Regions from separate parts of the Synechococcus sp. MU1617 genome, predicted to be linked through region 4. Evidence: predicted binding sites of a transcription regulator. Region 4 holds the regulator's gene; each other region holds the start of a gene.

Region 1 (7,669 bases), on a different contig from region 4:
CTTTCCCCTGGCATCACAGCCGTGCGTAGGCAGATGCCGAAACCGTGGGCTTCCACCTGCACATGGCCTTCCATCAGCACCACCTGAAACGTCCAGCCCTGAAGCCAACGCAGCCGGAAGGGATTTGTCATGAAGTTCCCTTCAGAATCGATCACACCCTATGGCTCGCAGCCGTTCGTGCAAGGGACGCTGTCAGGGAATCCCCTCAGCTGGCCTCTGCGATGGGTTTGCGCGCTGACCAGACCCGCGTCATGAAGTGGGTTTCCGCGGTGATGCCTTCGAACCCTGCAGCTGAGAGGCGGGCGTCGATGTCATCGCCGATGTAATCGCGGTAGTAGGGCTCATGGAAGACACGCCGGAAGTTTTCCATCACTGCAGCGAACTTGGGTGAGTCAGCCATCTGAACAGAGTCGGCCAGCACGAACACTCCACCAGGCTCGAGTACACGCCAGGCCTCGTTCAGGACGTTCTGGCGTGCTTCCGCCGGCAGTTCGTGCAACAGAAACACACTGGTAACGGCTTGAACCGATCCTCCCGCCAATGGCAAGGATTCTCCGTTGGCACGGATCAGCTGAACCAGCGATGCATCGCCGTCATTCAGCCAGCGGTTGGCTTGACGCAGGTACGACTCGGAGAGATCGGTTCCGATGAGCTGTGCGTGGGGCACAGCAGCCCGGATTTGGTGCAATGTCCGGCCCGTGCCGGTTGCCACATCGAGAATCTTCAGGGAGCCGGGTGCACGGTCTGCGAAGTGCTTCAAGCCCCGTTTCAGCGGAGCCAAGACCCGCCGTCGCATGGCATCGGCGGTGCCATTGAAGAGGATTTCCACCTGCAGGTCGTAGAGACCGGCCGAGTGGTCACTCAGATACCCGTCGGTTTGATGATGAAAATTCTGGAGGTAGTACTCGGGGTAAAGCTCTTTGTCGGTCTCCTTGGGCAGATCGCGCACGTTGCGCTCACGACGTCGATCCCACGTGGAGGGAAGATCCATCCAAACCTGCGGGTAGCGGCTGACCCAGTCGAGCCAGGGGGCATCGAACAACAACTGCTCGGGGTAAATCCCCTGTTCGGCATCCTGCCAATCCTGTTCCTGGAGCTTGCCCATGTCCAGGCGGAGCTCTCCAAGAACTTCTGCGGACACGGGTTCCGTCTTGGGAACGGCATCGGGAGCCAGCAGCTCCATCAGCTTTGTGCTCAGCTCTTTGTGGGCCAGGCCCGCGATGCTTTTGCCTTGCTGAAGCGTTTGGTACGCAAGCTTGCTCAGGGGCGTTGATGCCATCGCGGATCCAGACAACAGCGCTATTCCAGCGAATGTGACGCGCAATCGCGTGCTTAGCAGTCCACAAAAAAACCCGCCTCCAGGGAGGCGGGTCGTGGGATGTATGGGCGCTGATCAGGCGTCGTAGTACATGGTGAATTCGTGGGGGTGCGGCCGCTGGCGAAGCTGCTGAACCTCCTCGTACTTCAGGTCGATCCAGTTGTCGATGAAGTCGTCGCTGAACACGCCGCCAGCGGTGAGGAAGGCGCGATCGGCATTCAACGCTTCGAGAGCGCCGTTGAGTGACGCAGGAACTGTGGCGATCTTGGACAGCTCTTCAGCTGCCAGTTCGAACAGGTCGCGGTCTTCGCCATCGCCGGGATCAATCTGGTTCTTGATGCCGTCCAGACCGGCCATCAGCATGGCGCTGAAGGCGAGATAGGGGTTGGCAAGGGCATCACCCGAACGGAACTCGAGGCGCTTGGCTTTCGGGCTCGGGCCGGTGAGCGGGATCCGCACGGCGGCAGAGCGGTTGCCTTCGGAGTAGACGAGGTTGACCGGTGCTTCAAACCCGGGCACCAGACGCTTGTAGCTGTTGGTGGTGGGGTTGGTGAAGGCCAGGAAGGCGGGAGCATGCTTGAGGATGCCGCCGATGTACCAGCGGGCCGTCTGCGAGAGGTTGGCGTAGGTGCCTTCACCGAAGAACAGGGGCTGACCGCCCTTCCAAAGGCTCTGGTGCACGTGCATGCCGGAGCCATTGTCGTTGAACACCGGCTTGGGCATGAAGGTGGCCGTCTTGCCGTACTTCTTGGCCACGTTGCGAACGACGTACTTGTACGTCATGACGTTGTCGGCGGCCTCGATCAGCTCAGCAAATTTCATGCCGAGTTCGTGCTGGCCCGCGCCAGCCACCTCGTGGTGGTGCTTCTCGGTGGGGATGCCCAGCTGACCCATCAGCAGGAGCATTTCGGAGCGGATGTCCTGTGCGGTGTCGTTGGGAGCGACAGGGAAGTAGCCCTCTTTCTCCTGGATCTTGTAAGCGAGGTTGCCGCCTTCCTCGATGCGTCCGGTGTTCCAGCCCGCCTCGATGGTGTCAACGCTGTAGAAGGAACCACCTTCGGCCGAGTTGTAGCGGACGTCGTCGAAGAGGAAGAACTCCGGCTCAGGGCCGAAGAAAGCCATGTCGGCCAGCCCGGTACTGGCCAGGTGGTTCAGAGCTCGCTGGGCCAGGGCGCGGGGACAGCGCTCATAGGGCTGGCCGGTGCGTGGCTCTTGAATCGAGCAGATCATGCTCAGGGTCTTATGCCGGTAGAAGGGGTCCACCCAGGCGGTATTGGGGTCCGGCACCATGGCCATGTCGGAGGCCTGGATGCCTTTCCATCCGCGAATGGATGAGCCGTCAAATGCCAGGCCCTCAGTGAAGGACTCTTCCTCCAGCAGATCGGTGCAGACCGTGAGGTGCTGCCATTTGCCGTGCAGATCGGTGAATTTGAGGTCGATCAGTTCGATGCCTTCGTCCTTGATCTGGCGCAGGACGTCCTGGGGGGATTTCGACATAAGAAAGGACTGTTCGACTGAATTGTGCAGTGATGTGACCGTAAACAGCCACAAGCCACCATTTTGTATCAAGGGGTACGTTTTAACCGCTAGAGGGCGACTGCGTAACCGTTTCTGTCAACTTGGCTGAAATGCAGGCCTGCCAAAGGATCTGACCGCCTCAACGGTGTTAGCTTCCGCTGGGGATCCTCTGGAGATTCAGGGACATGCGCGATGCAATCAGCGGTCTGATCGGTCGCTACGACCAGTTGGGTCGTTATTTCGATCGTCCAGCGATCGACAGCATCAATGCGTACCTAGATGAATCCACGCTGCGGATTCAGGCCGTTGAGCTGATCAACGGCTCTGCTGCCGAGATTGTGCGTGAAGCCAGTCAGCGCTTGTTCCGGGATGAACCCGACCTGCTTCTGCCTGGCGGCAACGCTTACACCACCCGCCGGCTCGCCGCCTGCCTGCGGGACATGGACTATTTCCTTCGTTACGCCAGCTACGCCCTGGTGGCTGGTGACTCCACGATCCTCAATGAGCGTGTTCTGAACGGACTCGACGACACCTATAAGAGTCTCGGCGTACCCACCGGCCCAACAGTCCGCAGCATCGTTTTGTTGGGAGAAGTTGTTTCCGAGATGCTTCTGGCCAACGGTGCTGCATCCGATCAGCTCTCCACCGTCCTTCAGCCGTTTGATCACCTGGCCAAGGGCCTTGGTGAAACGAACGTGCGCCAGCGCTGAGCCCACAGGTTCAAGCAAGATTCGAACAGATTGCAATTGCGCTTTCCTCACCCTCCCAAGGGGCGTGACTGCGTAGGCTCACCATCACGAACCAACGATCAGGGCTTTGGCGACGACGAACTCACTCCTTCCTGTTGACGATCGTCACCGCAAAGCCTTTGCACCGATCGGCACACCCGACCGCCTTCTGCTTGGACCCGGCCCCTCAAATGCCCACCCAACGGTTCTGAAGGCTCTGTCGAGAACGCCGATTGGTCACCTTGATCCTCTCTACGTGGAGCTGATGGGTGAGGTCCAAGAGCTGCTGCGTTACGCCTGGCAGACCGACAACCGCCTCACACTTCCGATGAGCGGCACCGGCAGTGCTGCCATGGAGGCAACCCTGGCCAACACCGTCGAACCGGGAGACACCGTTCTCGTGGCGGTCAAGGGATACTTCGGCCTGCGACTGGCTGACATGGCCGGCCGCTACCGCGCTGAGGTGAAAACCATTGAGAAGCCCTGGGGTGAGTGGTTCTCCCTCGATGAGCTGGAAGCGGCGCTGATCGAGCACAAGCCTGCCATCCTGGCGATGGTTCATGCCGAAACCTCAACGGGTGTCTGCCAACCCATGGAGGGCATTGGCGACCTCTGCCGGAAGCACGATTGCCTGCTGCTGCTCGACACCGTCACCTCCCTGGGGGGTGTACCGCTTTACATCGACGAGTGGAAGGTTGATCTTGCCTACAGCTGCAGCCAGAAGGGCCTGAGCTGCCCTCCCGGACTCGGCCCCTTCACCATGGGTCCCCGTGCTGAGGCCAAGATGACAGCTCGTCAGGGCAAGGTTCCCAACTGGTACCTGGATGTCTCCCTGCTGAATCAGTACTGGGGAAGTGACCGCGTTTATCACCACACTGCGCCGGTCAACATGAACTTCGGCATGCGTGAGGCTCTGCGTCTTTTGGCAGAAGAAGGTCTCGATCAGGCCTGGGCACGCCATCGCAGCAATGCGGAGATGCTCTGGAGTGGTCTGGAAAGCCTCGGCCTTTCGATGCATGTCCCAGCCGACCGCCGATTGCCCACCCTCACCACGGTTCGCATTCCTGAAGGTGTGGATGGCAAGGCCTTTAGCCAACACCTGCTCAACAACCACGGCATCGAGGTGGGTGGCGGACTCGGCAGCCTGGCCGGAAAAATCTGGCGCATCGGTCTTATGGGGTACAACTCCAACCCTGAAAACGTGAACCGTCTGCTCAACCTGTTTGAGACAGAGCTGCCTCGCTTCAGCGGTTCTGTCGCCGCCGCTGCCTGAACCAGCGTTCCAGCTGCCCCCTCGCCTCAGGTTCGCGCACGCCCTGAATCACCCTCATGTGGTGATGAGCACTGGCATGGGTAGAGAGGTCAAGGCTTCCCCCCAGGCCACCGCGCTTGGGGTCTGTTGCCGCAAAAACCACAGTTCCCATGCGGGCCTGCACCAAGGCCCCTGCACACATGGGGCAGGGCTCGAGGGTGACGATCAGGGTGCAGTTGTTGAATCTCCAGTCGTCCTGAACGATCGCTGCCTGTTGCAAGGCCACCAGTTCGGCGTGCCCGAGGGGATCCCTGTGGCTCTGGCGCCGGTTGCGTCCATGGCCGATGGCTCGTCCCTCTCCATCGAGGATCACAGCGGCCACCGGCACTTCTCCCTCCACTCCAGCCTCCTCGGCGCGCTGGAGCAGAACGTCCATCCAGCGAGTGAACTCATCCCGCTGATCCACCGCTGTCCCACGTTGTCCTTTGAGCACCTTCCCACGAGACGCGAAGATCACTGCAGTTCACGGGTCTCCGTTGCAAGCCTGTTCCGAGTCTCAGCACCCCCCGGATCGGCTTGCTCCGTTCGCCATCCCCTCGGCTTCAGATCCGGTGCTGAGGGACTTCCTGCATCGCAGTTCAGATCTGCTCTGCCGTTGGATCGGCTCCGCTGATCGATCCAGCCCGGTCCCCGTCATGCGTCCCTTGCCTGATGTGGCCCCAGGTGTTGAGGGGGCTAGCGTTGAATCGCTGCTCAGTGACCTTCAGCAGGTGATGGATGGGGCGTATCAGCCGTCCCATCCCGGTGCTCTGGCCCATCTCGATCCACCCCCGCTCACCGCGTCAATTGCGGCGGAATTGGTCTGTGCAGGTCTCAACAACAACCTCCTGGCCGAGGAGCTTTCGCCTGGTCTGACAGGCCTTGAACATGACCTCTGCCGCTGGTTCTGCCACAGGATTGGCTTGCCCACGGGGTCTGGAGGGGTTCTGGCCAGCGGCGGAACCCTGAGCAATCTCATGGCGCTGGTGGCGGCACGGGCGGCGTTGGGGGCCAGACATCGGGATCCTGTGCTGCTGTGCAGCCAAGATGCACACGTCTCGATCAACAAGGCCGCAAGGGTGATGGGGCTGGCGGATGATGCGCTCCAGACGCTTCCCGTGGCTGCCGATGGTGGCCTTTGCCTCGAGGCTTTGGCTGAGCGTTTGAGATCCCTGCAAGCCGAGGGGCGTCCTTGCTTGGCGGTCGTGGCCACGGCCGGCACCACAGTGCGCGGAGCCATTGATCCTCTGTTGGATGTGGCAACCCTCTGCCGTGATGCTGAGGTCTGGTTGCATGTTGATGCTGCCATCGGCGGTGTGTTCGCGCTGAGTTCCAGCCATGCATCTCTGATGGACGGCATGGAACTGGCGGATTCGATCACGCTCAACCCCCAGAAATTGCTGGGCATCACCAAGGCGTCATCCCTGCTCTTGCTGCGGGACCGAACCCATCTCCGTCAGGCCTTTTCAACGGGTTTGCCCTACATGGAGGCGCCCAAGGGGATGGATCACGGCGGGGAGATCGGCTTGCAGGGCACCCGACCTGCGGAGATCCTCAAGCTTTGGCTGGGCCTGCGTCAGTTGGGCGAGGCGGGCATCGAAGCGACGCTCGGCGGAGCTTTGCAACGGCGGACCGCCTTTGCCGCCCAGTTGGATCCAGAGAAGTTCACCTTGTTGGCCGGTGATCTTCACCTGCTGGCATTCCATGCCAAGGAGGGGGGCGTTGATGCAGCCGGCCGTTGGAGTGAAGCTACCCGTCAAATGCTGCTGTCTCACGGCTACATGCTGTCGCGACCCTTCTACGGCGACCGTTTCTGTCTCAAGGCGGTTTTTGGTAACCCCCACACCACGGCTCAGCACCTCAGCGACTTGTCGGGACGACTGAATGGATCCCTGGCTCCAGCCTGATCGTTCACAATCGCCATCGTTTGTAAGGCTCCCATGTCGGAACAGCAGCAGGGTTCACGCTGGGTTGCCATCGTCACCGGGGCGATCTCCGTGGCGATTGGTGTGCTCTATCTGCTCCTGATCACGGTTCTGGATGCCCGGGGTCCGATGCTTCCCCCTCCTGCTGAGGCCCTGGCCGGGGGGGAAGCCGTCCCGCCGCCGCCGTCTGAAGCGGTTCAACCACTTGCCGCATCGCACTGGCCAGAAAGCGCTGCAGTGAGAGTTCCCGTCGGTTGAGCTCAAAAGCCTGTTGAACAACGGTCTGCATGCCGCCGTCACCCCAGTCTTGGTCCTGCTCGAAATAGCGCATGAAACTGCTTCCTGCGATTCGGGTGAGCCATGCGGTCACCACCCCTTGGAGCACCTGACCCAGAACCAAGGTGGGCAAACTCAGGCTCAGGCTGGTGCCCAGCAAGCTCATGGCACCTTTGACGATGCCTAACTTGCCCAGAGTCTGTCCGAGGGACAGGGCCAGATCCTTGGCGCGATCACGGGACATCTCGACCCCGTAAATCTTGGCCATCTCCAGGATCATCTGGGCATTCACCGCTGCTGTGCTCAACAGATCCATCCCAGGCAGCGGGTTGGCGGCGACGATCCCCGCTCCCATCCAGCTGTAGCGGTCGATGCAGCGTTTGGCTTCCCGAGACCGCTGGTCGTTCAACAGGTCGCGCCCGCGGCTGTCGAGGGATCGGCATTGCAAAAGGATGTTGTCGGCAATTAATTCCTCCCCCTCGGCATGCAGCACGACGGCGAGGCGCTGCAGCAGATCGCTGACGTCAGGCAGCGGCTGCAGCGGGCGACGTCCTGGTTGAGGAATCGATTGAGGAGATGCACTGCAGGCCACCACATCCGCAGCGTTGAGCTG
Region 2 (7,669 bases), 370 kb from region 4:
GTTCAGCGGTGGTCACGGCAGGGAAACAAGCAGATCGATCAGGGCCTGACGGGTGGGGGGATGCTCAAGCAGAGGAGGCAATCCACCAGCTTCGCTCAACGCCTCCGTCATGCGGTTCGGCGCGAGGGTTAATGGAAGTGGCCGGGCCCTGGGGTGGCGCTGCTGGAACTCGGGCCACGCATCAAAGGCAACCAATGGCAAGCCCAGGCGAGACGCCAGCATCGCGAGGAAGCGATCCGCCACTCCCGGGCGCAGGGGGTGGTGCACCAGCACGGCATCAGCGCGATCAGACGCCGGAAGTGCTGAAAGCACAGCGTTCCACCAGATGATCCAAGAGCCCAGAAAGGGAAGCAAACGCACACTGGATCCGGCTCCACGAAGCCTGTTCCGAATCGCCGGCACGTCCGTTCGGGCATGCTCCCCAGGCAATAGCAGCAACGGAACAATCCAAGAAGATTGGGGAAGCGCCGACAAGGATTGTTCAGCCGTTAACACTTCCAGCTGCACAGGCGCTGATCGCCGCGGGGCCAGGAGATCGGGCAGGGAGGCCAAACAGTCCGGAACGATGCCGCCACTGCGGCCATGCACCACCAAATGCAACCCATGCCGCCGCCCATCAGAAGCGTCATTCCGTAGCAATGGCCACGGATCGATGACCGCACCAGCTGATGTCATCGGTTCGTTGTGAACGTTGGATGAGTCATGGCACCCCGCCGTAGTTTTGATCGTGCCCCATTGGACAGCCGTTCCTACCGGGAGCCGCTTGACGGACGCATTGAGCGGTACGACCGGTACGACGTCCGGGACGACCGGTACAGCCAGGGATACGAGCCGAGGGAGACCCGTTATGACCGGTACGACCGACGCTTCGACCGACCCGCTGGACCCTCCGAGCTCGACCAAGACTTCGCTGCGATGAAGCGCGTTTGGCAGATGCTCCGGGCCGGAGCGGTGCGCATGGTTGGCGAAATTGGACGCCAATACTGAGGCCGAAACAGGTTGCCTTTTACGGCTTCGCGGGAACCCCCAGATGTAGCCGGCATTACAAATCAGGCAGAACATAGCCCTGGCATTGATCAACGCCAAAAGTGTTTTCTTTGTTACGGACCAGGGTTGCCATCGCAGTGTTTATTCAGTCATCCCAACGCTCCCCTTCGTTTTGAAGCGTTGCCGGTCTTCGGGCCATCTCGATTGATTCGCGCCTCATCTTTGAGCAATCAATCCGCCCACTCGTTAATCGACTTATGACCATTAGCTCTCCCTCCAGGCCTTACCTGGATGGCAAGAAGCTCAACAAGATCGAGCAGAACAAGGCGGCCAAAGATGGCCTGTTGGTCGGCAGCGAAATCGAAAAATTCGCCGAGCTTGGCTGGGAGCAGGTGGATGAAACCGACCTTCAGCTGCGTTTGAAGTGGTACGGCATGTTCTGGCGCCCGAAAACGCCAGGCAAGTTCATGCTCCGGCTGCGGGTGCCCAATGGCGTGCTCTCGGCCGATCAGCTGCGGGTGGTTGGCTCCATCGTTGAGCGCTACGGCGAAAACGGCAGCTGTGACATCACGACGCGTCAGAACCTGCAACTGCGCGGCGTGCTGCTGGGCGACCTACCCGAAATCCTCAAGCGGCTGAAGGAAGCCGGCCTAAGCACGATCCAATCCGGCTTCGACAACCCTCGCAACGTCACCGGAAATCCCATCGCCGGCATCGATCCCAACGAGATCGTCGACACGCGGCATTACACCACCGAGCTGCAGAACTTCCTCACCAACAACTGCCAGGGCAACCCGGAGTATTCCAACCTGCCCCGCAAATGGAACACCGCCGTTGCCGGCGCGAAGGACAACTTCCTGCTCCACAACGACATCGTTTTTCATCCCGTGGAACGCGATGGGTTGATGGGGTTTGGTGTGTGGATCGGCGGTGTTCTGTCATCGCAGATGAACGCCTATGCCGTTCCCCTGAACGCCTGGGTGAAACCAGACGAAATCTGCAAGATGACCGACGCCGTGATCCGGCTCTGGCGGGACAACGGTGAGCGCGACAAGCGCCCCAAAGGCCGCTTCCGCCTCTACCTGGATCAAGTGGGCCACGACGTGTTCCGCAGCCAGGTTGAAGAACTCTTCGGTCCGTTGACCCCCGATCCTGGGTCCGTGTTCAACACCACGCCCCGCTCCCACTACGGCTTCCATCCCCAGAAACAGGAAGGGCTCTCCTACGCAGGTCTTCACGTTCCTGTTGGTCGCCTGACCGCCCAGGATCTGCAGGATCTCGCAACCACCAGCCTCAATTACGGCAGTGGGGAAGTGCGTCTCACGGAAGACCAGAACGTCATCCTCGTGGGGCTTCCCAACGACAAGCTCGAGGCTTTAAAGGCTGATGCCCTGGTGCAGCGCTTCCCACTGGAGCCCGGTCACATCTCCGCAGGGACGGTGTCCTGCACCGGCAACACCTACTGCGGTTTTGCCCTCACCAACACCAAGGACCAAGCCCTGGAAGCGGCCAAGCAACTCGACCAAGAGCTCAATCTTCCTGAGGAGCTGAAGATCCACTGGACCGGCTGCCCCAACACCTGCGGCCAGGCCTACATGGGTGCCATCGGCCTCACCGGCACCAAGGCCAAAAACAGTGAAGGCGTGATGGGCGAGGGCTACACGATGACCATCGGTGGGTCCCAAGGTGCCAACCCGAGCATCGGCGAAATCCATCGCAAAGCCATCCCTGCCGATGAGATCAAAGCCGCTCTCAAAGAGGTCTTGATCGACAAGTTCGGGGCCACCCCCAAGGCCTGATCGCTGCGGTCGCCGTGACGCTTCCTTTTGAAGTCACGGCTCCCCGCATCGACCACCCCCCTCACCGTCATGGCCAACCGCAACGACGTGTTCTCTCGTTTCGTCAACTGGCTCAGCGCCAGTGGTCGCGACGGAGCCGCCATCAACCGTCAGGGCGGCAGCCCTGATCTGTTCTCCCGCCTGATGAACCGCATCAGCGGTTGACATCAAAACCTTCGTCCAACTCTCAATCTCATCCGATGGACTACGTCCTCCCCAATGAGCTTGTCGACGGCATGATTGCCGCCGGCGGCAAAAAATCAACGGTCAGCGTGAAAAACCTGCTGATCCGTGGCTTTTACTCCGGAGCCATTCTCGGCCTGGCAGTGATCCTGGCCCTCACCGTGGGCATCACCGTCAAAGCCCCCTTCGTGGGCTCACTGCTCTTCCCCTTCGGCTTCGCCAGCATCGTGCTGTTCGGCATGGAGCTGGTAACCGGCAACTTCGCTCTGCTGCCGATGGCCACCTGGGCTGGCAAAAGCACCTGGGGTGCCACCTTCCGCAACTGGGCCTGGGTGTGGATCGGCAACTGGATCGGCACCGCCGTTGTGGCCGTGATCATGGCCATCAGCCTTACCAGCGGCACTATGGACGGCGCTGCTGACAACGTCGGCCCACCGATCTGGGATGCCGTGGCTCAGAAGATCATGGCCCTCAATCAAATCAACGTTGAGAAGAAGTACGAGGCCCTGGGAAGCATGGGCTTCTTCCTCGCCTTCCTGCGCGGACTGGTGGCCAACTGGTTGGTTTGCCTGGGCGTGACCATGGCTCTGGTGAGCAAGAGCGTTCCCGGCAAGATCCTGGCCTGCTGGCTTCCGATCACCGCCTTCCAATCGATGGGCATGGAGCACATCGTGGTGAACCAGTTCCTGCACACCGCCGGCCCGATCCTCGGTTCAGGCGTCCCCTTCACCAAGGTGATCTTCTGGAACTTCCTGCCTGTCACCCTCGGCAACATCGTTGGCGGCATGGTGTTCATCGGCATGCTCTTTTACAGCACCCACCGCACTCCGATGGAGAACGTGCTGCCGACCGAGCACGATGAAAAGCTGGAGCGTGAGCTCGCTGCTGAATTGGGTGCCCGCTGATCCATCCATGAACGAGGAAGCCGTTCTCTGGGAACGGCTCGCCCGATCACGACGCGCTCCATTGGAGCCTTCTTGGCTGGGGGAGGTCTACTCCCCCAGCCTTTCTGTTGATCTGCGACGAGCCCTCTGCGAAAAACTGGGGATGCAAGCCGAGCGCGGCTGGCCCGTGATTCAAGAACTCCTCGCTAGCCATGGGGTTCTGCCCGATTTAGTGATGGCAGCAGGGCTATGCCACCAGAGTGAGGCCCGAGATTGGTTGTTGGCTCAACTCGAGCAAACTTCGGACGATGAGGACGCCAATCTGATGGTGGTTCAGGCTCTGGCTTGCTGGGGCGCCGAAGTTCCGCAATCCGTGGTGGTGAATTGCCTGCATCACCCAGGCCAACTGCACCGACTGGCCGGCCTGCAACTGCTCAGCTTCCGGTCCCACTGCCTTGACGACGATGAACTGCTGCAGTTCTGCCAAGAGGTGTTGAATGATTTTCGCGATCCAGTCGTTGTGGCGGCCATTCGGGTTCTGCAACGCCGCGATGGCGCGTTGATCAGCGAAAAGCTGGCAGACCTGTGTCGCAACGGTTCACTGCCTGTTGCCGAGGCCGCGTTCCGCGCGCTCGGTTGTATCGCCACACCTGCCAGTCAGCGTTGTCTTCTGGAGTTGAGCCAGGACCTGAATGACGAAAATCGACGCAAGATGGCCAGCACCCAACTAAGCCAACAGTTCCGCCAATAAAAAGGCCCCGCTGTTGCGGGGCCATGATGCCCTCAATCAAGGCATTTGGTTGTTCACCACTTTTTGTAAGGCAGGAACTTGCCGCACATGGTGATTTTGACGCGATCACCCTTGGGATCCTCCACTTTGTCGACATCAAGCGTGAAGTCGATCGCGCTCATGATGCCGTCACCAAAATGTTCCTGAATAACATCTTTCAGAGGCATTCCATAGACCTGCATGATCTCGTAGAAGCGATAGATCAAGGGATCAGTGGGAATCACAGGATCGAGGCTTCCCTTGGTGGGGAACTCCTGCAAAGCGGCGGTGATGGCCGGATCAAGGGAGAGCAGCTCAGCCAGCTTTTCAGCCTCTTCCTTGGAGGCCGTGGCTTGTCCATAGAACAAGGAAGCAATCCAGACCTCATCAAGGCCCATGGCCGACTCCAGATCGGCAAAGCTCATTCCCTTGGCTTTCTTGGCGGCCATCAAGGTCGCGGTGACGGTCTCCTGAGAAGGAGCTGACAACGACGGGGTCGAAGGAACAGCTGAAACAGTCATGATTGAACGAAAAGTTGTTATGGCCGCTTCAAAAACAGCGTCCCAAGCTGGAACGTCTCAGCAGCAAAGAAACTGTTGCGCAAACGCAGGCTTAACAATGAAGCATCAGCTACAAAACAACAGCCTATTTTGAAGCAACAAGCACAGCAAACAAACCCATGATGCGGGTGAAATTAGTTAGAGAAGAAATTTGAAATGAGCCAATTTTTCCAATCCATGGCAACCCTGCTTCAGGCGCAATTCCTTCCTCCAATAACAGCGCCCCAACTGATCCTGGAACGGCTCTATTACGCCGAAGGACGCCACCACCCTGAGCATCCACGTCATGGCAGCTTCGAAGGGTTATCACGGCTGAGCAGGCCCTGAGCTTTCGTAGCAATTGCTACCCCTACCGGGTGAGTCGCTCCTGAAGACTGGCCACAGCTTGAGGCCGGACCTTTGACGAGCGCAGTTCTCTCCGGCCGCGACCGCTTCAAGCAGCACCTGCGCAAGGTGGGAAGCGGCGAACACACCAGCAAAGGGATGAGTCGCGAGGAAGCGGCTGATGCCATGGAGCTGATGCTGCAGGGCGAAGCGACGCCCGCACAGATCGGCGCCTTCCTGATTGCCCATCGCATCCGACGACCCGAGCCCCAAGAACTCACGGGGATGCTCGACACCTACCGAACCCACGGACCGGTGCTGCAATCCACCGCTGGCAGTCGAACACCGCTCTGTTTCGGCATGCCCTATGACGGGCGCACGCGCACAGCGCCGATATACCCGCTCACCGCGCTGGTGCTGCTGGCCTGTGGTCAGCCGGTGGTTCTGCAGGGCGGTGACCGGATGCCGATCAAATACGGCGTCACCGCTATTGACCTGTTCCGCCTTCTCAATCTCGACCTCACAGGTCTGCCGATCAGCGCCGTTGCAGAGGGGTTCCAGCAGAACGGCTTCGCCCTAATCCACCAACCGGATCACTTCCCCATCGCGGAAACCCTGATCGGCTACCGCGAGGAGCTGGGCAAGCGTCCCCCGGTTGCCAGCCTGGAACTCCTCTGGACACCCCATCAAGGCGACCATCTTCTCGTGAGTGGCTTTGTCCACCCACCAACAGAAGCCCGCGCCTGGGAAGCCCTGAAGCAAGCCGGAGAAACCGATGTCCTCACCGTGAAAGGGTTGGAAGGAGGAACCGACCTGCCCATCGGCAGGGCCTGCATCACGGCCCGGGTGCGGAACGGCGAAGCGGAACGATTGATCCTGCACCCCCGGGACCATGGCTGTCACGACGCCGATGTGGAATGGACTGACGACAACACCTGGGCCGATCAGGCGCGAAACGCACTGCAGCACAAAGGCCCTCTTTGCGACGCCGTGCGCTGGAACGCCGGCGCCTATCTGTGGTTCTCCGGCTGCTGTGAATCCCTGGAACAAGGCATTCAACTGGCAGCGTCTGCTCTGCAAACGGGCCAGGCCCGAGCCATGCTCGATCAACTCTGCGCTTGGCGGAGCAGCTTGACCATCCGATAGCGCTCGAACGGAACGCCTCCAATCAGGATCGTCTCCGGCGTTTCCACACACCAGCCACGTCGCTCCAGCAACGGTCGGCTGAACTGGCTGGCCTCCGTTCGCAGATGCCGGACGCCGGACGCCAGCGCATCCGCCTCAATCCGGTTCAGAAGCGCACTGCCATGCCCCCGCCTCGACGCACAACCACGGCAATAGAGCAGCGACAAACGATCTTCGGGATGGCGGATCGCAAACGCTGAACCATCGGTGGTGAGCCATCCCGAGCCTTCCCGAAAGCTCGCGTCGAGCACGCCGGGCAACCAAGCCAGGGCCGCCCAAGCCCTGACTTGTTCATCTGAATAAAGGAGGGGAGCCTGCGATTCGATCGCATCGGCATAGATCTCCCGCAACAGCGGTTGATCCTCCGGAGCAATCGGACGCAAAGCCATGGCAGCCGCCTGTTGGAATGTGAGTCTCTCCTGCGTGGCAGCAAGCTTGCAGCGTCCTCGGATTCCCACACTGCTCAGCGCGTTTCTCACGCTGCTTAACGACCGGCTCAGCGAAAGCATTGTTTTTCCGCTGTTGCCCTTTCTCCTCGCCCAGTTCGCCCCAGACGGACGAACCCTGGGTTTGTTGGCGGGAAGCTATGCCCTCGCTCAGTTCCTGGTCACCCCATTGATCGGCGCGCTGAGTGATCGGTACGGCCGCCGCCCCGTGATCAGCATCTGCGTCGCAGGATCCGTGGTGGGACTCGGCCTGTTTGCAGTAACGGTTTCACTGCCTTGGCCCAGCCAAAGCCTGCTTCCCCTGTTGCTGCTGTTCGCAGCTCGGATCATTGACGGCATCAGTGGCGGTACGGCAGCGACGGCCAGCGCCGTGCTGGCGGACATCACTCCTCCCGACAAGCGGGCCCGTGCCTTCGGCTTGATCGGCGTGGCCTTTGGCTTGGGGTTCATCCTTGGGCCCTTCGTTGGCGGGCAACTGGCCCAGGTGTCGGTG
Region 3 (7,669 bases), on a different contig from region 4:
TGCCGATGACCTTCGCCGGCAGCCTCGAGCCCTGTGCCTATGTGGAGGTGAAGTCGATCGGTGCCCTGCGTCCGCCTGCGATGACAGCTGCGTTCTGTGAGCTGATTCATGCACGCACCGGAATTCCTGCCAACCGGGTGTACATCGGTTTTGAGGATGTGCAGGCGAGCTGTTGGGGGTGGAACGGCACCACCTTTGGGTAACAACAGCTGCTAACAGCACGTAACAAGCCAAGTCACGCCCTCGATCACCTTGCTTAGCGTTTTCCCAGCACGGATGATTTCTGTGAGTGAATCCTTCGGTGGTCTGCCCAACAAGGAGTTGGGTTCTGGTGTGTCGCAGTGGTGGCGTGAGCGGGTCCAGCACCTGATTGATTGCGGTCGTGCTGAAGATGCCCGCTGCCTTTACCTGGAGTTCGGGGAAGACAGTGCAGGAACTCTGAATTTCTAAAAACGCCCCATAAAAAAGGAGGGTTCCCTAGGCCCTCCCGGAGTCGACGCATTACCCCTCACCGGGGTGCGCCAATTGTTACGTGCTGAACACTCAAGCGCTGTAAGTGTTGATACTTATTCCTGGCCTCAGCAATCAACTTAGGGATTGTTCCTGACGCCGCAGGATTTCATAGGCCTGCCAAAGACCTTCAACGTCAGAGCACACCGCATGGCGACTGCAGACGCGGTAGCGGCCCTGGCCGATGGCATCAATGGTTGTGCCCTTGGACGTGGCGCAGATGCGACTGATGCTCTCCATGGGTATCGCTCAGTGGATCAAGGATCTAAAGCCGCAAGGGGGCGGCTTGCACATCTGATTTGCAGTTCTAAATCTCTTTGGTGGGAGAAAAGATCCATGGCTAAAGGTTCACCGCCACAAAAAAACCGGGGCTGGCCCGGTTTTTGTTCAGATTTGCACCGGCGTTTCAAACGCTCAGGCTTTCGAAGGCTTGGTGGTGAGTGCAGCAGACATGGCGGAAGCCAGGAGCACGCATCCGGCGACGGCGAGGAAACCCATGGATCAAGGGGGAGGGAATGACAAAGGCATCATTCCCACAGCTGGCGTCAGCTTTTGTTGCTGTTGGCACGGAATTCGGAAGAGCCTTGCTTTTGGCCGTTCTCGGTCGTTTTCAGAGGCATCTCCTGGCGGTCGAGACATGATGAACACAGCAATTTTCCCTTGTTGCGCCAGTAAGCCGCCATCGAGCGTTCGATGCGCATGGAGCATCCCTCACAGCGAAATAACGGCATCGGCGGCTTCGCGAGGATGCTCTTCTAACGCAACGGTGCGGCTGAACAGGTGTTCTCTGTGACGATGGGTGCGCTTCGCTCGCCCAAGCCTTGTGATGCAGGCCTTGCGTTTGTTGCTGCTCACCCTGATGGCGCCTGTGGCTTCTGCCTCAACGGCCTTTCAGCCCTTGGATCGGGTGGAGAGTTGGTTGATCGAGCGACGTTTGGACGAAAACCAGGATCCGATCTGCCGTGCGTCTGTGCCAGGACCTGGCACCTGGTTCTCGGCACGGGTTCATCTGGATGCGGATGATGTGATGGTGGTGCCTGCCGGGCTGCAGCGGCCGGACGAGACGAGGCTGGAAGCTGTGCGTGATGCGCTCCGTCGCTGTCGCGCCAGTGTTCTTTATCTGTAGTGGATAAAGCTTTGTGGCTGGGCCCGCTGCTGATCTGAAATCGGGCTATGAAATCAGGGTCGGCAGTTGCAAAATCGTCGACTCCTCACACCACCCGAGCCTCCGCAAATCGCGGGGGCTTTTTTTTGATTGATCCCGAACAGCACCTTTTGATTTTGTGCTCAGCAAATGGTTTGCGGTTGTGATGTTTTTAACTGCTTTATCTCTGATGTATTGCATCGAGAGGCTTGATACGGGAGGTCAGTGGATCCAGGAGATCTGCTTCAAAACGGAGTTCAAAGCCTTTGTGAACGCCCGCACCAAATCACGCGCCACTTTGAAGACCTATCGCGTGGTGCATGCCACCTGGAATCAGGTGGTCACCGTTGTGCAGGGGGCAGCTGAATCCCATTGATCAGCCTTGCTTCGGCCTTCTCGGGCCGTTGCGATCCCGAAGACTTCAAGGCACTTCCTGGGATGCGGAAAGTTCTGAGCCATAACCAGTGGCCCAGGCGTCTTGGACATGATCCTCACGCGGTATCTCAGCAGTGAAGGTTGGGTGGAGGAGTGTTCCCATGCCAATGCTTTTGATGCCTACATCGATGCACGGCGGTGCTGCGTGCTCCGAGGCTGTCCTTACCTTCTGGTGGATTCAGAGACCGGCAGCACGGTTTCGGTGCTCACGGTGAAGCAGTGTTTGCACCAGTACGGCATCGATGGAGATTTTTTGGCGTGATTCATTCGGTGGTGTGACGCAAGAGCCGGCAGGATGGCGGTTGCTGAAACCTCCCAATGGCGACGTTTCTGGTGACCGGCGCAAACCGTGGGATCGGCTTGGAATACTGCCGCCAGCTCAAGGCCCGAGGCGATGATGTGGTGGCGGTTTGCCGGCAAGCCAGTGATGAACTGGAGGGCCTGGGGGTGAGGGTGGAAGCCGGCCTTGAGTTGAGCGATAGCCAAGCCATTGATGACTTGGAGCAGCGTCTGGATGGCTTGCCCCTCGATGGCGTCATCCTCAATGCCGGGATTTTGCAGTCGATGGGCCTAATGGATTTGGATCCCGATGGCATTCGTCGACAGTTTGAGGTGAATGCCCTTGCTCCTTTGCTGCTGGCCAGGGCTTTGGTGGATCAGATGCCCAGCGGAGCCAAGTTGGTGCTGATGACTAGCCGCATGGGGTCCATCGACGACAACAGCTCGGGAGGCTCCTATGGCTATCGGATGTCGAAGGTGGCCCTCAACATGGCTGGAAAATCGTTGGCGATTGATCTGGAACCGCGGGGCATCGCTGTGGCGATTTTGCATCCCGGATTGGTGCGCACCCGCATGATTCGTTTCAATCCAAGCGGGATTCCGCCCGAGCAGTCGGTGAAGGGGCTGTTGGCCCGGATTGATGGCTTGACGCTGGCCACCAGCGGCAGCTTCTGGCATGCCAATGGTGACTTGTTGCCGTGGTGAGACGGGAGACATGCTTTGGGATTTGATCCGCGTCATTGGTCAGGCGGACGCCCTGAACAACGGGTCACCAGCAATGTTGAGGCGTTGCTGGCGGAGAACGACGCCTTACGCCGCGAGCTGTCGCGGCTTAACCGTGAGTTGGAGCGACTGCAACGTCCGCAACGCCAACGCATTCGTACGGAACCCAGATCCCATCGCCCTTGGAGCGAGCCATCGGCGCAAGCTCAACCGCGCATCAGCAGCCAACAGGTGCGGGTATGGGGGCAGGCCCTCGCCCAGCAGCCGGGATGGACGGCACTGCGTCAGAGCGGGTTGGAGGTCTTGGTTGATCAGCTCAACCGCAGTAGTTTCCCTGCCCACTTAACTCTTGATCAGCGACTGGACCGACTGGTTCCTGGCCTGGGAACAGATCTCCTTGCAGCGGTGGGAGCCAAACCAAACAAGCAAACAACGGCAGTTTTGGCGGCGTTTGCGTTGTTTGGAGTTCGCGCCAGTGAATGGCTGGATGAGGATCCACGGCGGGTGGTGGAGCAGCTGCGTCAGCGCCAGGACCGATCAGGTTCCAGAAGGCAGGGTCGCCGCACCCGAACGGATCAACGTCAAACGGATCGTCAGGACGATGGCGATGCCCGTGATCCACGCCGTGCAGCTTTAAGGGTGTTGGGCTTGGACGCCAATGCGTCTCTGGCGGAGATCAAGCAGGCGCATCGAAAACTGGTGAAGCAGCATCATCCCGATCTCGGTGGTTCGGCGGAAGCTTTTCGACGCGTCAATGAGGCCTACCAGTCGTTGGTTCAATAACGCGTTGGTTCGATAGCGCAGCCCTGATCGTTTTGATGGGTGTTGTCCGATGATTTGAGGCAGTAATCAGGTCGCGTTGATGCCGGTCGAAGTTGGGGTGGTGCTGATTGGTGCTGGATTTGCCGTGGGTGTGTCCCTCGCCGTCGCGGTTTGGTTTGAACGTTGGAAGGCAAAGCAGCCAGATCCTGAAGGCGAATGAGCCATAAAAAAAGCCCCGCCGAGGCGGGGCTTGAAAGAGGTTGTGCTGTTGTCAGCGGGATACTTTCTGACCGCGATAAACAAGAACAGGACGCTGGGCGTTGGATGCGGCAGCGTTGTTCTGGTTGTACTTCTGGCCGCGATAGGTCAGGGTCATGATGAGTTCCTCGAAGCAAGCTCAGGTCCCCGTTCCATGGCCTGAATCGAACTGCGCCTCGCCGAAGACGAGGTGAACGTGAATGCGTAGCAGTTGCTACAGATCCTTTATAGGAGTGGTGCAATCCCACGTGTCGTTCGCGCTGTTACAGAACAAGAATTTTGTTCGGCTCAGGCCTTCAAAGGCTTCAAGCACGTTTGGGAGGTGTATGCACCGGACGCGGCTTGAGTTCTGGTGTTTTTTGAGTCATTACGGCTGAAGGAGAATTGAATCGATTCTGTCGCCGCTTGACTGGTGGAAATGATGGATCGGCTACCGATCTCGAGGCTCAAGCTCTGAACCTTCTGGCCCGGACTCAAAGCTTCCATTAATTCGTTGTTCTGCTGAACAGTTCGTCTGCGATTGGGTGATCTTTGATGCTTACTCAGTGTGAAGCTAATGGCGCCCATAGACGCCATCCGTACGGTAAGTGCAGATCAGTTTTGGCGGTCATGAACAGCGCTCAGAGCAAGGATGATTGGGTGAAGGCTCAGCAGCACAAGTTCCATAAACCTATTGATGTGGACACCTTGATGTGGGTGCGCAATCGCTTGATGCGTTTGGAAGTGGAGGCCCGTTGGGCCGACCGCATTTGTGTGTTTGAAGAGTTTTTCCCGAATGACGCGATCATTCCGCGCATTTAAACCTTCGCCATGTTTTTGACTGTCTTTGGCCAGAAGGGTGGTGTGGCAAAAACCTGCACCAGCATTCATTTGGCTTGTGTCTGGGCCCAGCAGGGTCTGTCGGTGTGTGTTGTTGATGCGGACCGCAATCGGTCAGCAACCGCTTATGCCGCCCGGGGGATGCTTCCGTTTGAGGTGGTGCCGGTGGAGGCTGCAGCGAAAGCCACCCGCCACGCCCAGGTGATCATCACCGACGGGCAGGCCAGCAGCCACGAGGATGAACTCAAAAATCTTTCGGCGGGAGCAGATCTTGTTTTGCTGCCAACCACGCCGCAGGCGAGATCAGTGGAGCTCACCGTTGAACTCTCTTCAATCCTCAGACAGATGGACACCATGCATGCCGCGTTGTTGGTGAAGGTGGACAGCCGAAAACAACGGGTTGCGCAGGAAGCACGCCAGATTTTGGAGGGTTTTGATGTGGATGTGATGCAGGCGGAAATCCCCTTGTTAGCGGCGTTTGAAAAAGCTGAGGTGGAGGGTGTATGCGTATCGAATGCTGTGGATGATCGTGGTCGTGCCGATCTACGGCGCATGGGGGGCTGGGCGGCCTATCGCCAGGCAGCTGTTCAGATCCGTGATCGCTTGACGGCAGCAATGCCTGACGCGATTAGTGCTTGATCAAGAAACACCTCACTTCCGGCGTCGGTCGCCAATCAGACAGATCTTCTGCGCTTCATCCGTAATCCTGGTCACAGCTGATTGAAGGTTGATGGGACGCAGTTCTTGGTTGAAAAATCCCACCCGTTGTTCAGCAGCATCCACCTGGCAGCCCCAATCTCAATCTGCTCTTTCTGGCCAGGTCACGGTGAAGCCCTCCACCGCGGCTGTTCTGCTCAAGAAGCCAAGCGTCTCCAATAAAGCCGCATGATCGAAGCGGTTGTGATGCTTGCCATCGGTTTGTCGATGGCCGGCATGGTTCTTGGCAATCTGAACAACGACCAGTCCGTTTAAGTTCAAAAGCGGTTGCTGCTTTGGATGATGCCATTGCTTGCCTTCATGCTCGGGCAGCTTGAGATCAGCAATCTCACAGCGGCCTTCCTCGTCCTGGTTGCGGTTGTCTTTGTGGGCAGCTTCGCTGTGGTGTCGTTGCAGACCGGTGAGCTGATCAAACCACCCAAAAATGACTGACACGTTTGAGTTGAATGGTCGGCAGATCGTTCTGAAAGCATCCAGTGACCGTGTCGTCGCTGAACGGGTGATGCGTCACATTCAACGGCGCATTGATGAAGACGACTGGCGGCCTTACCGCTCCCAAACTGATGCCTTGCGGGCATGGGCCCGTCTCGGTGGCATTCGGGTCCAAGTGCTTGAGGCTCTGAACTTGCTCTGATTGAGCACTAGAGCTTCATGATGCATTGATCATTCACGGAACTTTCAAAGGGTGATGCCTGAGCAACCCAAGGCCATGAACGCTGAGGCCTCCCATGTGGTGGTGATCGGCGCTGGCTGGGCCGGCTGGGGTGCCGCCAAAGCTCTCTGTGAAGCAGGCGTTTGCGTCACCCTGATCGATGGGATGTCGGATCCCACGGGGAGGACGGCGATGCGCACCGCCACTGGCAAACCCTTTGAAGCCGGCACCCGGGGCTTTTGGAGGGATTACCCCAACATCAATGCGCTGACAGATGAGCTTGGGCTCACTGATGTGTTCACTGAATTCACCACCAGCGCCTTCTGGTCCCCCGCCGGTCTGGAGGCCACTGCGCCGGTGTTCGGTGATGGGCTGCAGCTCCCCAGCCCCCTGGGGCAGGCCATGGCGACGATCAAGAACTTCAAGCGCCTGCCTGTTGCCGATCGCTTGAGCATTGCCGGCCTACTGGTGGCGATGCTTGATCTGAATCGAAACGAGGCGACATTCCGGCGTTACGACGCCATCGATGCGTTGACCCTGTTCCGCCAACTGGGAATCAGTGAGCGGATGATCGACGAGTTTTTGCGTCCGATTCTCCTGGTGGGGCTGTTCAAGCCACCGGAGGAATTATCGGCAGCCGTCACCATGGAGCTGCTCTACTACTACGCCCTGGCGCATCAAGACTCCTTTGATGTGCGGTGGATGCGTTCCGGCAGCATCGCCGAGCAGTTGATCGCTCCCCTGGCTGAACGCTTGCTGGACTCTGGCCTGCTCACTGTCTTGGCAGGAACGTTGGCTACGCGCCTCAATCTTGATCACTCCAGTGAAGCGACCCAGTCGGTGGAGGTCCGCTCCCAAGCAACTGGACGCTCCAGCGTTATCGATGACGTTGATGCGGTTGTGCTGGCGGTAGGTGCCAAGGGCATGAATGCCCTGATGGCACAGTCGCCGGGCTGCAGGGATGTGCTGCCGGAGCTGGTGGCCGCTGGCAGCTTGGGCGCGATCGATGTGGTGTCGGTGCGGTTGTGGATGGATCGCTACGTAGCGGTCGCCGACCCCGCCAATGTCTTCTCGCGCTTTGGCGCCTTGCAGGGTGCTGGCGCCACTTTTTTCATGCTGGACCAGCTGCAGAACGCGGATCAAGATGCACTCTGGGGTGGTGGTGAGCCCCAGGGCTCAGTGGTGGCCAGCGACTTCTACAACGCCACGGCGATCGCAGCGCTGAGTGATCAAGAGATCGTCGAAACCCTGCTGGATGAGCTGTTGCCCGAGGCGGTGCCGGGCTTTCGGTTCGCCCAGGTGCTGGAGTTTGAAGTGCGGCGTTACCCGGGCTCTGTGTCGTTGTTCTCCCCCGGGAGTTTCAACCAACG
Region 4 (7,669 bases):
GAGATGGCTGGCGCAACCACCAGCACGCCAATGCTGAAGGATCCCGCCAACAACTTCAAACTGGGCGCGCGTTACCTCAACCAATTGCTGGAGCGATGGGAGAACGACCCCTTTCGCAGCATTGCCAGCTACAACGCCGGGCCAGGTGCCGTGGCGGCTTGGACGCAACCCACGGATGCAGACGACTCCGCGCTCTGGGTGGAACGCATTCCCTACCCGGAAACGCGCTTCTACACCAAGAAAGTGCTCGATAATCTGCTCGGCTACCTAGGCGGCAACCAATCCTTCTGCGAAGAGGCTGACGCTGGGGTGCGGCAAGAGCGTTCCGGCGACGATGCCAGAGATCACGACCAAACTCATCAAAACCAGGCAGATCCCAGCAGCGGGAAGAACGCCGATGCGAATGAGATCGAGCCTGGCCAACAACAAGGCTGAAGCCAGGATGAGCACGTCGGTGAGCACATTGAGCTTCAACAGGTAGATGCCACCAGTGATCACCACCAGCAGCGTGACCACTAACGTCATCACCCGGCTTGATGCCATGAGCAACGACACCTGTCTCAACAGCAGATCCGGCATCGTGCAGAACACGACAACCACCTGGGTCTGCAGCAGCACAAAACACCAGAACCAGACCGCACTCACGTCGTAGAGAGACGTGAAGGTGGGCTGAACAATCTGCCAATGGTTGCCGAGCACAACTGCAACCAGAAACAGCACCGTCAGCAACGGCGCTCGAACCGGAAGGCTCAGCAGTCGCAGAATTGGCATGGATGCAAGTTAGCGGCGGCCTTTCGAAGGAGCTGCCAGAGTGACCGCTGCGGTTGAAGTGCGATGACAGGCACCCCGGAGTCTTCGCCCCTGGGCACGGCACAGCGATGGGTGCTGGTGCTGATCGCGGTGGCTCTGGCTTTTGGCTTGGTCATCCTGCGCGGCGGCATTCAGAGCGAAAGCCCGATGGAGCAGCTGGCGAGACGATCCCTCGACCCGCAAACGGCGTTAACCAATGGACGCCCAACGCTGATCGAGTTCTACGCCGATTGGTGCCAGGTCTGCAGGGAGATGGCGCCCTCGATGCTGGAGTTGGAAAAGAAATCGCGGGATCGACTCGATGTAGTTCTGGTGAACGTCGACAACCCCCGTTGGCAAGATCTCGTTGATCGCTACGACGTCAACGGCATCCCTCAGCTGAATCTGTTTAACGCTGAAGGAGAGCCGAGGGGCAGATCTGTTGGTCTGCGCAGCCCTGAGGAACTCCAGCTGCTCACCACAGCACTGCTTGAGGATCAGCCGCTGCCGGCTCTGCCAGGCGTCGGCAACGTCAGCCAGCTGCCAGCCTCCACCTCCGCTGACAACACATTGGCTGGAGCGTCGAGCCAATCCACGGCCGGGCCCCGCAGCCATGGTTGACACGCCTCGCCATGATCACCACAACTCGTCACTCTGACGCTCCCATGGACCGCTTTCGGGTCGATCTGATCGCAGCTACGCCGAACCCGCAGCAATGCGTGTACGCCGCCATGCATCAGGACTACAGCGAAGGGTTCGTGGCCGGAGATCGTGCCAACTGGCCCGATGAGCAGCGAGCTGGAGAGATCTGTGTGAAACGTCTGCTATCTGGAGAACGCGGCCACTACGGCCCGATGGAGCATGCGCAGATCGTTCTGAACGTGGGCTGGTTCCCACACTCGGTGATGCAGCAGGCCCGCACCCACCGGGTGGGGGTGAGCTTCGATGTGCAATCGATGCGTTACACCGGTGAACGCATCTGCCGTGCAGCGGATGGAGCCCTGGACCTGGAAGAGGTGTTTTATCTGCGGCCTGTCGGCGAGTACAGCGATCGGCAGGGCAAGAAATACGCCTACACCGAAGCGCTACGCCAACAGGACCTCGATCTGTGCCGAAGCGCCGCCGAGCGCTACAGGGATCTGCTCAAGGCCGGCTTCTCCGAAGAGCATGCCCGCGGCATCCTTCCCTTCGACTACCGCCAGCACTTTGTGGTGAGCTTCAGCCTGCGGGCGTTCCTGCACTTCATGGATCTGCGAGCCAAGCTTGATGCCCAGTTAGAGATCCGCCAGCTCTGCGATCTGATGTGGCCCCACATGGTGGAGTGGGCCCCTGAATTCGCAGCCTGGTACGAAAAAAGCAGGCTGCACCGTGCTCGTTTAGCTCCCTAATTCAAGAGAGATCTAAACCTTGGCCAGCGTCACCCGTTCCGGTTGGTGCTGGTACTTACCTTGTCGATCGCTGTAGGTGGTAGAGCAGGGATCACCCTCGAAAAACAGCAGCTGACAGATGCCTTCATCGGCATAGATGCGGCAGTCAGCGCCGGAACTGTTGCTGAATTCAAGGGTGAGGTGACCCTCCCAGCTCGCTTCAGCAGGGGTGGTGTTCACGATGATTCCAAGGCGGGCGTAGGTGCTCTTGCCCAAACAGATCACCGTGATGTTGGGGGGAACCCGCAGCTTCTCCAACGCCACACCGAGGCCGTAGGAATGCGCCGGAAGAATGAAGTAGCGCCCGTCTTCATCCTCATGAAGGGGGGTGGGCTCGAGGTTGGCCGGGTTGAACCGCTTGGGGTTCATCACCGTGCCCGGAACATGCCGGAAGATCAGAAATTCCTGAGGAGACAGGCGCAGGTCGTAGCCGTAGGACGAACAACCGAAACTCAGCACCGGTCGCAGCTTCTGCTCCGGCTCGAGGTGACGGACCAAACCGCTCTGGAATGGCTCGATCATTCCCTGACCGGCCTGTTCAGTGATCCAGCGATCGCACTTGAGCATCAGAAACCTCGGCGCAACTCCGTGACTTGATCTGCCATCTCCACCACACCGGCGGGGATTGCAGGTCCAGTGATGATCACATCCATCGAAGCGGGCCGCTGCTCGAGGGCTTCAATCACGTCCGCTTCATCCAGGTATCCGAAGGCCACTGCAAGACCGATTTCATCCAAGACCAGCTGGTCGAGATCTCCCTGGATCAGATGCTGGCGGCAGATGGACCAAACAGCAGCCACCGCCTCAGCGCCACCGGGATGCCCCGGCGAGGAGAGGCAGAGGGGCACTTCCGGCCGCAGCCAGACAAGGCCTCCACAGAGCTGCACCCGTCCTGCAGGTCCCTGCTGAACGCCCCCTTTGAGGAACTGACTGATCAGAACACGACTGCCCAAGCCGGCAGCACGCATGGCTTGACTCAGAACATTGGCGAAACTGCCTCGGTAGGGCGCTGTATGCACTTGCAGCTGCCCTTCTGGAGCCACCAGATGTAGGGGTGGCGGGTCAGAGACAGAAGGTAAGGGCCTGAGGCCCGCCCGCTGCAAAGCCTGCTGATCCCGATCCAGGGAGTTCTGGAAGGCTTGGGGGTCGGCGAGGCTTGTGGTCATCGCGGAAGCATCTGTCCGGGCGATCCCGGCGAGACCTTGAATCTAGCGGCGAGATCACATTCCACAAGAGGATTGACACCACCCATGGTGTTTGGACAGGGCGAGACCCAACCGCCTGCGAGGCTTGACGAACTGCACACCACCGATGAGCCAATCCCTTGAACACCGCACTGATGGCCGTCGCCCGCAGCAGTTGCGACCGTTCTCGGTGACCTGGAATCCCATGGGGTTCGCCTTGAGCTCCCTTGTGGTTCACACCGGTCGAACCGCTGTGCTCTGCAGCGTCTGCTTGGAGGACAAGGTTCCCCGCTGGCGTAAGGGAGAAGGGTTGGGATGGCTCAGCGCCGAATACCGTCTGCTGCCCGGCTCCACCCCACAGCGGCAATCACGGGAGCTGATGAAACTCTCGGGTCGCACCCAGGAGATTCAGCGGTTGATCGGCCGCAGCCTGCGCGCCGTGATCGACATGGAGCGCCTTGGTGAGCGCACCTTGCTGATCGACTGCGACGTGATCCAAGCGGACGCCGGCACCAGGACGGCCTCGATCACCGGGGCTTGGCTTGCCCTGGACCAGGCCTGCCGATCACTGGTGGAACAAGGAGTCCTGGAGCAATCGCCCCTGATCGACCAGGTGGCGGCCGTGTCCGTCGGCTTGGTGGATGGCCAGGCCTTGCTGGATCTGGACTACAGCGAAGACAGCCGAGCTGAGGTGGACCTGAATGTTGTGCAGGCCGGCGATGGACGTCTGTTGGAAATCCAGGGAACTGCTGAGGGAGCGCCCTTCAGCCGCAACCAACTCAATGAGCTGCTGGATTTAGCGGAGCCGGGAGTGTCATCCCTGATGCAGGCGCAACGCCAGGCCTTCAACGAGCACAGCAGCGTTACGTAATAACCGCTACATGGCGGCCACCGCCAGCTCCGTAACTTCGCCTCACCAGGGGGTTGTCATGACCAGTAGCCGAGGTTTCAGCCGATACGCCCCGCAGATGGTGGCTCCAGCTCCCAGCGCAGAGCCGGCCAACCGTTCTCTCCTGGAGATCATCCGGGATCTCGATGGCGCCAGCAGTGAACTGGTTGACCGCAACAAGACCATCTTCTTCCCCGGAGATCCCGCAGAACGGGTGTATCTGATCCGCCGGGGAGCCGTGCGTCTGTCCCGCGTTTACGAGTCGGGTGAAGAAATCACCGTGGCCCTGCTCCGCGAGAACAGCCTCTTCGGAGTGCTGTCCCTGCTGACCGGTCAAAGGTCCGATCGTTTCTACCACGCTGTGGCCTTCACCCGGGTCGAAATGGTGACGGCACCGGCGACCTCCGTGAAGGCCGCCATCGAAGCAGACACCAGCGTTGGCCTGCGCTTGCTGCAGGGTCTCTCCAGCCGAATTCTGCAGACCGAAACGATGATTGAAACCCTGACCCACAGGGACATGTCATCCCGGCTGGTGAGCTTCCTGCTCGTGCTGTGCAGGGATTTCGGCGTGGCAGATGAGCTGGGCATCACCATCGACCTACGCCTGTCCCATCAAGCCATCGCCGAAGCAATTGGCTCAACACGGGTCACAATCACGCGTCTGCTGGGAGACTTGCGTCAATCCGGTCTGGTTCAGATTGACCGCAAGAAAATCACCGTTCTGGATCCAATCGCTCTGGCCAAACGCTTCAGCTAAGCCGGCCATCGACCGACGGGTGCAGCCATGAGCGGCTGGGCACTGATCCTGGTTCTGCTGGTGCTCGGGGGCGTGCTGTCGACCCTGGGCGACCGTTTGGGCAGCCGCGTCGGCAAAGCGCGACTCAGTTTGTTCAGGATGCGCCCAAGGCGCACCGCCGTTTTGATCACGGTGCTGACCGGCAGCCTGATCAGCGCACTCTCGCTTGGCCTGATGCTGCTGGTGAGCCGGCAGTTGCGGGTGGGCCTGTTTGAACTGGATGCCCTGCAGGAGAAACTCCAGGACAGCCGGCAACAGCTCGAGGCAGCCGAGCGGGAACGGGACAAGACCCAAACGGAAACCAAGCGGATAGCCACTGAGCTCAAGCAATCGCAGCAACGGGCCAACACCCTGCGCCTTGAACTGGCTCCTCTTCAGAAAGAGCGGGCCCAACTCGAAGCTGAACGTGAACGCCTCAGCCAGGACATCGCCTCCCGCGATGCGGACATCCAGCGGACGGAAGCCGAACTCAACAGCGTTCGCAGCCGCATCCGTGCCGGTGAGCAGGAACTCAAGGAACTGGAACGCAATCTGGTCGCCCTGAGGCGTGGATCGGTGGTGATCAGCAGCGGACAGACCTTGGCGAGAGCAACGGTTCGACTCGATGCCCCAGACCAGGCGAAACAGGCTGTGGACAGGCTGTTGCAGGAGGCCAATCTCAACGCCTACGGGAAAGTGCGGCCTGGCGAAGCCCCCGAACGCCAGTTGATCCGCGTTCCGCGCAGCGATGTTGAACGCCTGCAAAGCATCATCCGCAAACCAGAGACCTGGGTGATCTCGCTGCGCTCCGCCACCAATGTGCTGCGGGGTGAAACAGCGGTGTACGCCTTCCCCGAGGTGCGTCCCAACCGGCCAGTGGCCCAACGCGGAGACGTGCTGGCCACCACCACACTGCCACCGGATGAACGCACGCCAGAGGGCATTCGCACACGACTGAACCTTCTCTTGGCCTCGGCCTATGCCGAGGTGCAGCGGAGAGGATCGCTGAGCGAGGGCCTTCAGTTCGATGGATCAGCCCTCTCCCAACTGGCCCAGACCCTGATGGAAGGACCCAGCCAAAGCGTTGGATTGGAAGTGATTTCCGCAGGGGTCAGCAACAGCGCCGATCCTGTCGTCGTCACAATTCAGCCATCCCCATGAAACGGGTGGCCGTTCTCGATCCAGGCCGCTGCAAATGTGGTCTTGTGCTGGCTGATCTTCAGCTCGGCCTCGTGCGCGAAGGGCATGTGCTGGCCCCGGACGCTGTGGGACCCTGGCTGGAGAAGTGGAATCACGACCAAGCTCTCGACCGCATCCTGATCGGCGACGGCACGGGCAGCCGAGCCTGGATCAAGCGACTGGAATGGCTGGGCAATCTCACCGTGATTCCTGAACAGGGAACAACCCTGAGGGCAAGACAGCGTTACTGGACGTTGTGGCCGGCTCGAGGTTGGCGACGGATGCTGCCGGCAGGACTGCGCATTCCACCGGTGGATCTGGATGCCGTGGCCGCTTTGGTGATGCTCGAGGAGCACCTGCAGTGCCGCCTGAAATGGCCGGTGCCTGCTCCCACGTTCTCGCTCAGAACCTGGCCCTAACCATGAAGGTGTAGTCACCCCCCGGTTCCAGCCTGTAATCAGAACGCACCAGAAACCGCCGAAGGGCATCCTCAATCAGGGCTCGTCCCAAGGACGGCTCCACCATCAGTTCGCCGCGGTCAAAGGCCCAGGAGAACTGCCACTCGAAGCCTCCAGCTGAGACTTCACCCTCCACGCACTTGGCTTGAAAACACTGGCGGAGCACCCGCAAATGGGCCGTTGTCGCCGGGAGAGCCGGCATCAGTCGACTGGCTCCAGGTCATAGCGAAAACCGTTGATCCAGGTTCCAGCACGCTCAAAGCTCTGGCGCTGAAGACGTTGAATCCCGTCCAGAACAGCATCAAGAACAGCGCCGACACAAGGTTGCTCCACCTTGCTGAACGGGCCAAGAACATGGGACACCGTTCGGGCGCGACGCTCAGCAGGATTCTCAGCTGGTGCACCAATGCCGATCCGCAGCCTGGGAAACGCCTGAGTCCCGAGATGTTGAATGGTGCTGCGCAAGCCGTTGTGGCCACCGGCGCTGCCCTGGGCCCGCAATCGCAAACGACCGAGCGGAAGATCCATGTCGTCCACCAGCACCAGCAGTTGGTGGGGCTCCAGCCCGAACCAATCAAGGGCAGCACGAATCGCGCGTCCACTGTCATTCATGTAGGTCTGGGGCATCAGTAAGCGCAACCGCTGCTCACCCACCCCTGTATCTGCTGCAAGACCATGCAACTTGGCTTGCTGACGAAAACTGAATCCAGAGCGCTCACCAAAAAGCTCTAGGGCCATGAAGCCGATGTTGTGACGAGTGCCTGCATATTTCGCCCCCGGATTGCCCAGTCCCACCACCAGCTTGAGATCAGTGGTCATACCGCTGGAACAACTCAGTCGCTGGGGGGAAGTTCTTCGGCCGGCTTCGCAGCCTCACCGGACACCTCCGGCTCAGCCATGGCTTTGTTGATCTCGCGCTCGAATTCCTTGGACGCGGATTGGAAGCCCTTCAGGGTTTTTCCGAGGGT

What was found. The regulator NtcA, encoded in region 4, controls nitrogen genes in cyanobacteria. The targets are predictions, from matches to a motif close to GTANCNNNNGNTAC.
Region 1: a site for NtcA is predicted at 2,881-2,894, ahead of glnA (type I glutamate--ammonia ligase). Genes of this name have one in related genera too.
Region 2: a site for NtcA is predicted at 5,282-5,295, ahead of cynS (cyanase). Genes of this name have one in related genera too.
Region 3: a site for NtcA is predicted at 4,316-4,329, ahead of FZZ90_RS08990 (DUF4278 domain-containing protein). Genes of this name have one in related genera too.

Annotation. Positions count from the first base shown of each region.
Region 1 covers NZ_VTLB01000001.1:248,867-256,535, reverse strand. Annotated here, with positions in the region: gene FZZ90_RS01470 (copper-binding protein) at 1-131, opposite strand, end outside; gene FZZ90_RS01465 (class I SAM-dependent methyltransferase) at 206-1,279, opposite strand; gene glnA (type I glutamate--ammonia ligase) at 1,394-2,815, opposite strand; gene FZZ90_RS01455 (allophycocyanin subunit beta) at 3,022-3,546, shown strand; gene FZZ90_RS01450 (alanine--glyoxylate aminotransferase family protein) at 3,653-4,837, shown strand; gene FZZ90_RS01445 (nucleoside deaminase) at 4,809-5,252, opposite strand; gene FZZ90_RS01440 (aminotransferase class V-fold PLP-dependent enzyme) at 5,353-6,762, shown strand; gene FZZ90_RS01435 (YcjF family protein) at 6,884-7,669, opposite strand, start outside.
Region 2 covers NZ_VTLB01000002.1:238,846-246,514, forward strand. Annotated here, with positions in the region: gene cobA (uroporphyrinogen-III C-methyltransferase) at 1-16, opposite strand, end outside; gene FZZ90_RS05105 (DNA mismatch repair protein MutS) at 13-675, opposite strand; gene FZZ90_RS05110 (hypothetical protein) at 703-987, shown strand; gene FZZ90_RS05115 (ferredoxin--nitrite reductase) at 1,245-2,786, shown strand; gene FZZ90_RS05120 (ferredoxin--nitrite reductase) at 2,814-2,990, shown strand; gene FZZ90_RS05125 (formate/nitrite transporter family protein) at 3,026-3,913, shown strand; gene FZZ90_RS05130 (HEAT repeat domain-containing protein) at 3,921-4,643, shown strand; gene cynS (cyanase) at 4,697-5,182, opposite strand; gene FZZ90_RS05140 (cyanate hydratase) at 5,378-5,548, shown strand; gene FZZ90_RS05145 (anthranilate phosphoribosyltransferase family protein) at 5,621-6,691, shown strand; gene FZZ90_RS05150 (GNAT family N-acetyltransferase) at 6,652-7,119, opposite strand; gene FZZ90_RS05155 (MFS transporter) at 7,118-7,669, shown strand, end outside.
Region 3 covers NZ_VTLB01000004.1:27,258-34,926, reverse strand. Annotated here, with positions in the region: gene FZZ90_RS09035 (phenylpyruvate tautomerase MIF-related protein) at 1-203, shown strand, start outside; gene FZZ90_RS09030 (hypothetical protein) at 286-450, shown strand; gene FZZ90_RS09025 (hypothetical protein) at 586-750, opposite strand; gene FZZ90_RS09020 (hypothetical protein) at 1,056-1,211, opposite strand; gene FZZ90_RS09015 (hypothetical protein) at 1,310-1,636, shown strand; gene FZZ90_RS09010 (hypothetical protein) at 1,845-2,030, shown strand; gene FZZ90_RS09005 (hypothetical protein) at 2,139-2,351, shown strand; gene FZZ90_RS09000 (SDR family oxidoreductase) at 2,408-3,073, shown strand; gene FZZ90_RS08995 (J domain-containing protein) at 3,089-3,874, shown strand; gene FZZ90_RS08990 (DUF4278 domain-containing protein) at 4,125-4,229, opposite strand; gene FZZ90_RS08985 (hypothetical protein) at 4,721-4,912, shown strand; gene FZZ90_RS08980 (ParA family protein) at 4,922-5,569, shown strand; gene FZZ90_RS08975 (hypothetical protein) at 5,729-6,082, opposite strand; gene FZZ90_RS08970 (hypothetical protein) at 6,072-6,281, shown strand; gene FZZ90_RS08965 (FAD-dependent oxidoreductase) at 6,336-7,669, shown strand, end outside.
Region 4 covers NZ_VTLB01000002.1:608,967-616,635, reverse strand. Annotated here, with positions in the region: partial or broken gene FZZ90_RS06980 (transglycosylase SLT domain-containing protein) at 1-174, shown strand, start outside; gene FZZ90_RS06975 (hypothetical protein) at 268-771, opposite strand; gene FZZ90_RS06970 (thioredoxin domain-containing protein) at 835-1,410, shown strand; gene thyX (FAD-dependent thymidylate synthase) at 1,455-2,177, shown strand; gene dcd (dCTP deaminase) at 2,190-2,783, opposite strand; gene FZZ90_RS06955 (cob(I)yrinic acid a,c-diamide adenosyltransferase) at 2,783-3,382, opposite strand; gene rph (ribonuclease PH) at 3,528-4,271, shown strand; gene ntcA (global nitrogen regulator NtcA) at 4,330-5,046, shown strand; gene FZZ90_RS06940 (DUF3084 domain-containing protein) at 5,074-6,225, shown strand; gene FZZ90_RS06935 (resolvase) at 6,222-6,662, shown strand; gene FZZ90_RS06930 (DUF3146 family protein) at 6,646-6,903, opposite strand; gene pth (aminoacyl-tRNA hydrolase) at 6,903-7,520, opposite strand; gene FZZ90_RS06920 (TatA/E family twin arginine-targeting protein translocase) at 7,535-7,669, opposite strand, start outside.